DNA from 3 places in the Paenibacillus donghaensis genome. Region 3 is predicted to be linked to each of the others. Evidence: predicted binding sites of a transcription regulator. Region 3 holds the regulator's gene; each other region holds the start of a gene.
What was found. Region 3 encodes Rex, which represses fermentation and respiration genes when NADH is low (regulators of the CRP and FNR family bind a similar motif). Its sites were predicted from a motif close to TTGTGAAATATTTCACAA; they were not measured.
Positions count from the first base shown of each region.

Region 1: a site for Rex is predicted at 1,507-1,524, ahead of B9T62_RS10600 (flavocytochrome c). Genes of this name have one in related genera too.
Region 2: a site for Rex is predicted at 1,621-1,638, ahead of nirB (nitrite reductase large subunit NirB). Genes of this name have one in related genera too.

Region 1 covers NZ_CP021780.1:2,440,254-2,443,537, forward strand. The annotation lists gene B9T62_RS10600 (flavocytochrome c) at 1-1,489, opposite strand, end outside; gene B9T62_RS10605 (hypothetical protein) at 1,671-2,129, shown strand; gene B9T62_RS10610 ((2Fe-2S)-binding protein) at 2,243-2,998, opposite strand; gene B9T62_RS10615 (ABC transporter substrate-binding protein) at 3,012-3,284, opposite strand, start outside.
Region 2 covers NZ_CP021780.1:4,688,879-4,692,162, forward strand. The annotation lists gene nirB (nitrite reductase large subunit NirB) at 1-1,514, opposite strand, end outside; gene B9T62_RS21560 (hypothetical protein) at 1,716-2,429, opposite strand; gene ric (iron-sulfur cluster repair di-iron protein) at 2,556-3,284, opposite strand, start outside.
Region 3 covers NZ_CP021780.1:4,321,231-4,324,514, reverse strand. The annotation lists gene dinG (ATP-dependent DNA helicase DinG) at 1-1,636, shown strand, start outside; gene B9T62_RS19885 (redox-sensing transcriptional repressor Rex) at 1,695-2,360, shown strand; gene B9T62_RS19880 (amidohydrolase) at 2,347-3,284, shown strand, end outside.

The sequences.
Region 1 (3,284 bases), 1.9 Mb from region 3:
AGTTGCCGCCGATCCGGTTCTGACCGTGCAAGCCGCCGGTAACTTCACCTGCCGCGAACAAGCCCGGAATAGCTGCGCCGTCTTTGGTTAATACTTCGGTGTTGGTATTAATCTTAACGCCGCCCATTGTGTAGTGAATCCCAGGGCCGATCTTGATGGCATAATAGGGAGCTTGGGACAAGTCGTTGTCCATGCCTGTTGTTCTGCCGAATTCGGCATCCTGTTTGTTCTTCACTGCGCTGTTCCAGGTATCCAGTGTTGTTTTCAGCTGAGCTTCCGGAACACCCATTTCTTTAGCCAGAGCTTCAATAGTATCTCCTTGGATGACGAATCCCATTTTGTCATATTGCTCAATTGCTTTAACCCGGCTCTTTACCCCGGAATCAAAGACCAGATAAGCTGATTTCTCAGGAAGCTCATTGATGGCAGCGGTGACTTTATCGCGGGTAGTCAGCTCATTAGTGAAACGTTTGCCTTCGCTTGAGATCAGTAGAGACCCTTCTCCGCGAACCGCTTCCCCAATAAGATAAGATTTCTCTTGCTGCACCGTCGGGTGAACCTGGATCTGATCCATATCAACGGTTATGCCGCCAAGCTTCTCAATCATTTTGATGCCGTCTCCGGTGCTGCCGATCTGGTTCGTGGTCACGTAACCTTCCAGATCAGGTCGAACTTCGGTGATCATATCCATGTTAGAGCCGAAACCGCCGGTGGTCACAACGACAGCACTTGCTGTAATTACTTTCTCGTCAGCCTGGTTAAAGAGGACTTTGACGCCGTTGACCTTGCCGTCCTGTTCCGTGATTTCTTTGACATCTGCATTCACAAACAGTGGGATGTCTTGCTCATGAACATTCTTGACCAACCCTGTGACAAGGTATTGTCCGACGGCCGAGCCGTCTTCAGGACGGTGGGTGCGCTTCTCGTTCATCCCGCCTGTAATCGTGATATTGTTCAAGCGAATCCCGATCGTATCCAGCCAATCAATAGCACTTGCCGAATGGTCAACGAAGAAACGAAGCATCTCTTTGTCGTTGGTATCATGACCGCCTTTTAATGACTCTTCATAGAATAAATTATTGCTGTCTTCAATACCTTGCTCTTTCTGGAATTTGGTCTCGGAAGCGTTCATTCCCGAGGAGGATTTCGTTGTATTTCCGCCGGCAACCGGCATCTTCTCCAGAATAACGGGGTTCATACCGTTTGCTTTGGCTTCGAGTGCAGCAGTCATTCCGGCGCCGCCCGCACCAACAATGATGATATCATATTTATCTTTCAATTGATCGTACGGCGTGTAGCTGGCTTCGGATGCTCCCGAAACGGCTTCAGTTTCTTTGGCCTCGCTCGTAGTAGCTGCTGTTGTCTCTTTGTTCTTACTCTTGCTCTCGTTGCTGCTCACGTTGCCGTTGCTGTTATTGTTTCCGCAACCTGCGATAACAAGCATGACAGAGAGAACGAGAATAAGCGCAGTGGCTAGTTTCTTGTTCATGTGTAACCCGTGCCCCCTTGTGCATATTTTCACAATAATCATAACGCCTAGCAGGCTGTCCTTGGAACCATAAGTAATTAATTAAAAAGTTTAGTAACTAAAGTAAGCAGATTTGCACCGATGTCTTTATAGATTTATAATTGTAGCTTACAGAATCGTATTACAGGGAGGAACAGGAACTGTGGATAAAAATGGAAAATACATGCTTGTCGGCGCGCTTCTGACAGGGGTAGGTGTTTCTTTGATAACCTATACAGCAAGCCGTTATACTTCGTTTAAACGAATCGTAGCCAACACCATCCGTTTGGAAGAAATCGCCTCTCTAGAAATAACACGATTGTCGTCTGTTCCCGGTGAGAAAAAAGACGTTGTTATTACTGATCCTGCTGTCATTGGAAGAATTTTTGGTGATTTCTCTCATGTTCAATTAATGAAATCGGCCCGAAATGTAAGCTCTGACAAAAAATTCAGCTACTATATTACTATAGTTCAGGCTGACCGCAAGCAACGATTTGATATTATTTTGAAGGGCAAACATCATATGATCATTTATGACAATGATTTAAACAATCCGCACTTAAACGCATATAAAATAATAAGTCCTTTCTACCCGCAAGCACTGGAACAGACCTTTGAGTGAGTGCTTTTGAGATGTTCCTCCTCCTGGGTACTGTCTACAAGCTTTCATCGTCATAACTACAGCATAAAGAGCCCGCAGCTTAACGCAGGCTCTTTATCTGTGTTGTTCTCCAATCACTCCAGCCGGCAGAGTATAGGACAGCTACTGCAGTATCCATGATCCGCTCTGAGCTGATAGGCCAGACAGCAGGTCGCCTTAATAGATATGCTGCGGTGCGGAGGGTTTGGGTCCGTTCTGAATTTAGGAATGATGCGGAACGGATTGCTGCGAAGTCCGAATACCTCCGATTCAAGTTCCCAGGTCATAGATTTGAACCGCTCTATGATAAGGCCGCTGTTGTGCCCTGCTGCGTTCTCCAAATCCTCTTCCATATAGGCATATAGCTGATTGTAAATTTGTTTCCATAGCATAACCGCCTTGACCTGTGCGGCTTCGGCAAGAGCAAGAATAATCGGTCTCACATCATTCTTATAGAACAAACCAAGCTCATCCAGCAATTCTTCCACAGAACCATGCTTGTGGCAGAGATCGTCCCGATTTTCATGGACATGGAAGGAGAACATGGGGAACCCCTCAGTGCGGATGAGCTGTACAGACATGTTGCTCAGGCACAAGGCATGAGCCATCGGGTGTGCAGCCGTGAGCAGTGCATGTTTGGCTCCGCAAATTCCGGCGTACCAGCTGCAAAAGAAGGCAGCTGCCAAACGCTTGTCATCTGTTCCGAGCATGGCAGCATAGGTTATTAGCAGATGCTCAGCATTTGCAGGCAGGCTTAATTCGGTTAGCGATAAAGTAACCACTGCATTCTCCACAGCTTCCGAATGGATGAAAAAACGTTCTGCCCATTGCATCTCGTCGGTTTCGCACATCCTTAAATCCCCTTTATTTCGAGTTGCCTTCAAAGGCTTTAAGAACCGAATTAATCGCATAGCTGTTCGCCAGCGGTGACATGCCAAGGTTAAACCAATCCTTGCCGGCCATCGTGTACACCTGATTCTTCTTGACCGCATTCATGTTCTTCCAAAGAGGGCTATCCAGCATATCTTCATAGGTTTGCTTAACTTCAGCGTTGTTCTCATCATTCAGCTGAATAATGAGGTGGTCGGGATTATACTCCGGCAATTTCTCAAGTGATATGGATAATGATGGATCTTT
Region 2 (3,284 bases), 370 kb from region 3:
AATCCCTTGGCCTGAATCTCGGCCACAATCTCATCCCGGCTGAGCGACGTACAGCCGCAGATCCCCTGCTTCGCACTTTGCTGGAAGCTGTCACCAAGCACAAACTGCAGAATCTGTTCCACGACCGGCTTGCAGCCGCCGCAGGAACGGGTAGCCCCGGTGCAGGCTTTGATCTCGTCCAGTGTGGTGAAACCATTTTCAGTGACGGCATCAACGATTGCTTTTTTGGTGACACCATTACAGCCGCAGACGATTTCCTCATCCTTCATGGTCTCTACAGAGATGCCCTTCTTCGCTTCGCCATTGCCGCAGCAGCCGCTCCCCATCACCTCTGCATAGATCTCATCGGTCATTTCCGCACCTTGCTTCACCAGCTTCTGCAGACTGGCCGATTCGGTCACGTCGCCAAAAAGCACGGCGCCAACAATGATATTGTTCTTCAGCAGAATCTTCTTATAGGTCTGCTTCCAGTCATCCTTAGTCGAGATTACTGTATGTTCTGCAGTCTCCTGGAAGTCCCCTGCCGAGAACACATCGACTCCGGAAATCTTCAGCTTAGTGGAAACAATCGAACCTTCATAAGCGTTGCCTGCGACTCCGCAGAGATGTTTCGCCAGCACCAAACCCTGCTCAAACAAAGGAGCCACCAGCCCATAGCATAAACCACGGTGTTCGGTACACTCTCCGACGGAATACACATTCTTGATCGAAGTCTGCAGATAATCGTCTACTACAATTCCGCGGTTAACGGTTATTCCGCTGGCTCTGGCAAGCTCGGTATTAGGCTTAATCCCTACAGCCATCACCACAAAATCCGCCTGCAAATCAGTGCCATCGCTGAAGCGCAGCCCGTTTACCCGTTCTCCGCCGGTCAACTCCACCGTCTGCTTGCCCATCGCAAATTTTACGCCCTGTCGGGTCAGCTCTGCCTGCAGCATCGAGGAAGCACTGCGGTCCAGCTGACGTTCCATCAAATCTTCCATTAGATGGACAACTGTTACATCCATGCCCAGGTTGACAAGACCTTTGGCAGCCTCAAGTCCGAGCAGCCCGCCGCCAATGACTGCCGCACGCCGGTATTGCTTGGCTGCAGCCAGCATCGCATCACAATCTGCAATATCGCGGAATCCGACAACACCTTGCTTGTCGCAGCCCGGAATCGGAAGAATAAAGGAATTGGAGCCGGTTGCGATAATGATCCGGTCATAAGGCACGGCCATGCCGGTATCCGTAATTACCTGCCCTGCAGCTTCGTCAATACGCACCACCGTTGTACCGGTATGCAAAGTGATGTTATGGTCCTCATACCAGTTCAGATCATTCAGAATAATATCTTCCATTGTTTTGCTGCCATCAAGTACATAAGACAACATAATCCGATTATAGTTGGGATGAGGTTCACTTCCGAAGATCGTAATCTCATAGTTTCCGCCAAGCTTCAGAATCTGCTCGATTGTGCCAACGCCTGCCATGCCATTGCCGATTAGAACCAGCTTTTCTTTAGTTGTTGTCATTGATAGGTGCCTCCTGAAACTCTGATTTACTTCTGCTTAGATCTCTTAAATTACTGAAATTATACATTTCAAAATCCAATAGCCCTTGTGATTGAAATCACATTAGATGTGAATAATTTCACAATATTAAACAGGAAAAAGCCAGATTATTCGAGGGACGGATATACCTACCTTGAATAATCTGACTCCTTGTAATTGCAGTTAACGTTGCACAAGCGAAATCTTCAGCACATCCTGAGGTCTCAGCTTCATATCCATTCCCGCGGCAAGCAGCGGCTTGCCATTCACCTGCAGCTGCCAGGTCTCGCTGGTGAGTGGTGTGTATTCTTTGACAGTCACCACCGAACGCTTGTCTTCAGACAGCTGAACCATACCGCTGCTCTTCAGCAGAGCTCTGACCGATGATTCCTGCCGAAAAGGCATGACATAGCTGTGACTCAGATCGGGCTGGCCGGCCCCCCCGTCCACTGCCAGAATCAAGGTCTGCAGCGGATCAGCCTCCGCTGCAGGCTGGGCGGAAATGACGATAAGCGTCTGCCTGTCCACCTGGCTGTCCAGGTCTTCCGCATTTGCTGCATGGCCATTGACTTCAAGCTGCCATTCCAGCTCAGATTTCAAAGAGACACTGTTCACGGACAGAATCCGCCGTGAGTCATTGGAGAATGAGGCAATTGCGCTGCTCCTCAGCAGCTCCTTCAGTGTAATTCCTTCCCGGTAATAGGCAGCCAGCTGCCTGTCCGAGCTGGCTGCCAGCTCGTTTCCCCCTACCAGCAGGGAGAAGCTCGGCCCTTCAACAGACATAGCTCCGCTGTTATCAGGCACATTCGCAGTAAGTCTGGATGAACATCCGCTAATCATCATGATGATGACCAAACCTGGCATCAGGCGTCTTAGTAGTCTTAGTCTTGCAGGCATTCCCGGCACCGCCTTCTGTAGCCTGTGCCCTGTGATCAACAACGCTACAGGCTTGTACTGGCATCTAAGATGCTTTCTCTCTCAGAATAACGTAATCCGGAAGCTTCTTCAATTCAATTTCAGCAATTAGCTGAACCTTGGGAACAGTACATTATTCTCCAGATGCACATGCTCAAAGGTCATGCTCTCCAGTTCCTCCAGACGGGCGTAGGTCAGGCGGTAGGTCGTGCATGCATGCCCAGGCGGTGTAAAGTCACTGGTCACCTCGCGCAGCTTCTTCAGCAGATCGCCAGCAGCATCGTGCTCCTCTTCGAGAATAGTAAGCGAAGCACGCAGCTCAGACAGATTCTGCTCATTCGGCTCCGCAGCAACCGCCAGCAATTGCGGGAAGATACTCTCTTCTTCCTTGGCCGTATGGGTAAGCAGTTCTTCCTTCAGACTGTTGAACAAGCTGTGCATCTCCGCCAGATGAGGTGAATCCTCGCCGTGAACGCGGTAGACCTTGGTTACGTTCTGGGCAATCTGCGGCAGTTCTTCACGCAGATAACGGTGATGTTTGCCAATGATATGTTCAACCAGCTCCGCCGACGGAGCTTGGTTCCAGAACAGATCCTCCTCTGGCACGGGATATTCTTCAAGCAGCTTGTGCAGATCGCCAAGCACTGAATCTGTATCAAGCCCTTTCTCCTCGGCAGCTTCGCTGAGCGGCTTTGCTCCACCGCAGCAGAAGTCTATACGTTTGGCTTTGAAATAATCGGCAGCCTTGGGAAACTGGAGCACGATGTCCTTCACCAGGGCCTGGGCGGTAAAAGCAGCAGCAGGCTGGGATTCATCGGTCATTCTATTGAAGGGTTG
Region 3 (3,284 bases):
TGCCAGCGATACGGATTCCTGCCAGGGCCGTTCCTGCCCATGGTTCCGCAAATGTTATTATCACCGGGCCAAACACGAGGCCGGCATTGCCGATGTGGTGGTCACTAATCACTCCAAGCTGTTTGCCGATGTGAAAGCAGGGCACCAGCTTCTTCCCGCCTATGAGCATCTGGTTATAGACGAGGCACATCATCTGGAGGACGTGGCAGGTAAACATCTCGGCATGCATATGAAGCATTTCACCGTGCAGCACACCCTCTTGCGGCTCTACAAAGATAGCAAGAACGGCCAGCTTCCGGCGCTGCGCCAAATTCTGCAGTCCTCCGGCTCAGAACAGGCTTCGGAATGGAGCCTGACGATAGACACACTGTATCCTGATCTGCTTACCGTTAAGGAGAGCTGGGATACACTGAGCGAGAAGCTGTTTGCGCTGCTGCCTGAACGCAGCGATGCGGGAGCAGGGGAAGCCGGTCAGCTGGTGCTTCGCCTGGTGCCTGGCAGCAAACCGAATGACTGGGATGAGCTGACGAAGCTGGAGAACGGCATGTACCTTGCCCTCAGTGACATCATCCGCAAGGGTGACAAGATGCTCAGCGACATGCGCGAGCAGGAGGGGCAGTCCTCTGCCGACGGGCTGGTCACGGATATCAGCGGGTTGTTCAAGGATCTGGCTGGAATCCGGGAGCAGGTGCGTTTCTTCATGGGGCTGAACGATGACAACATCGTCTACTGGCTGGAAGCGAACGGAAACTACCGCAGCAAATCCTTGCAGATGTACGCTGTGCCTGTAGACGTCAGCTCCCAGCTGAAGGAGCTGTTCTTCGATAAGAAGAAGAGCATCGTGCTGACTTCTGCCACCTTGTCGGTGGACAAATCGTTCCAGTTCATGATCGATAATCTGGGTCTGAACGAGACGGCAGAGGAAGGACGCCTGAAGACCGTGCTGCTGCCTTCGCCGTTTAAGTACCGCGAGCAGGCCTTGCTGGTTATTCCGCGTGACTTCCCAAGCGTCAAGGGCAGCGTGGGAGACGCGCGCTTCGTGAATACCCTGGTACAGTCGCTGGCTGAAGCGGCAGAAGCTACCAGAGGGCGGATGATGGTCTTGTTCACCTCCTACCGGATGCTGCGTCAGGTGTATGATCCGCTGAAGGAGGCGCTGGCCTCCAAGGAGATCAGTGTACTGGGGCAAGGCGTGGAGGGTGGCAGCCGCAGCAAGCTGATCCGCCGTTTCCAGGACAGCTCGGCTTCGGTGCTGCTGGGCACCAGCAGCTTCTGGGAAGGCGTGGATATTCCCGGAGAGGCGCTGACTTGTCTGGCCATCGTAAGGTTGCCCTTCCAGCCGCCCAATCATCCGCTTGCTGAAGCCAAAGCGGAGCTGCTGCAGGCCCAGAAGAAGAACCCGTTTATGAAGCTGTCCGTTCCCCAGGCGGTTATCCGCTTCAAGCAGGGTTTCGGCAGACTTGTGCGGACCGCACAGGACCGCGGCATTGTCATTGTTTATGATACGAGAGTCATTGAGTCCTATTATGGCAAGTATTTCTTATATTCACTGCCCGGCCCGAAGATGGAGCATATGCGGACAGATCAGATGGTTCCCCGCATCGCCGAGTGGCTGGAGGAAGGCGGCGTCAGCTGACGCCGCACTACTCCTAACGTTTAACTGTTGTACCCAATATAATTTAGGAGGAGAACACATGAAATCGGATAAAATATCAGAGGCGGTGGTCCGCAGACTGCCTGTATACTTGCGTTTCCTGAACGATCTCCTGAAACGCGAGATCGCTACCGTTTCGTCCCAGGAGCTGGGACAGAAGCTGGATCTCAACCCGGCCCAGATCCGCAAGGATCTGGCTTATTTTGGCGATTTTGGCCGCAAAGGCATTGGCTATGATGTCTCTTACCTGATTGAGAAGATCCGTCATATCCTCAAGCTGGACCAGCAGATCAATGTGGCGCTGGTGGGGGCCGGTAATCTGGGCCACGCCTTGTCCAACTACAATGCATATTTGAAGGATACCATGAAGATTACGGCGGTGTTCGATTCCTATACGCCCAAGATCGGGCAGAACATCAACTCCCTGACCGTGCAGCCGATGGAAGAGCTGGATAGTACCATCCGCGCCCAGGGTATCCGCATCGGAATTATTACAGTACCGGATACGGAAGCACAGAATGTGGCGGATATCCTGGTCGGAGCCGGAATTGAAGCGATTCTTAACTTCGCTCCGGTAATCCTCAGAACCCCGGCCAACGTGCGGATTCATGCCGCGGATTTCACAACGGACCTGCAGAGTCTGGCTTATTATCTGCATGACGGAAAGGAAGATGCGGAAGAGGTGCCGGTCAATGAGCAGCAATAGGACGCTCATCCGAAACGGACGATTTCTGATTCCGGGAGCGGAGAAACCGGTTCTGCAAGGATATATGAGTATAGAAGACGGCACCATCACTTACATAGGTACAGATGAGCCTTGGTCTGAAGCCGGAGCCGGTACAACAACTATTGTGGATGGCAGCCGGCTGTTGTTTCTGCCAGGCCTGGTCAATACGCATGGTCATGCGGCGATGTCGCTGCTGCGCGGATATGGCGACGATCTTGCCCTGCAGGTATGGCTGAGGGACAAAATGTGGCCGATGGAAGCAAAATTTACTGCCGAGGATATATACTGGGGCACTTCTCTGTCCGTTCTGGAGATGCTCAAAGGCGGGACTACAACCTTCCTTGATATGTATATCCATATGGACCGCGTAGCTGAAGTGGCGGAGCTGTCGGGTATCCGCGCGGTTCTGACGCGTGGTGTCCTGGGCCATTGCCCTCCGCAAGAGCAGAGCAGCAAGCTGGCTGGAGCGGTGCAGTTTGCCCGTGACTGGAACGGTGCGGCGGGCGGACGGATTACGACGATGCTCTCTCCGCATGCGCCGTATACCTGTCCGCCGGATTATATCATGAAGTTTGTGCAGGCGGCGCATGATTATGATCTGCCGATGCATACGCATATGTCGGAGACGAAACGTGAGGTCGAGCAGAATGTCGCGGAATACGGTCTGCGTCCTGTGCAGCATCTGGAGAAGCTGGGCCTCTTCACCCGCCCTTCACTAGTGGCGCACGGCGTTCATCTGAATGACGAGGAGATCGCCATTCTGGCCCGCCATGAAGTCGGCGTGTCCCATAATCCTGGCAGCAACCTGAAGCTGGCGAGCGGAATCGCCCGGGTGGTCGACCTGCAGCAGGCAGGCGTCAAGGTGTCGTTGGGCACAGACAGTGCGGCAAGCAACAACAACCT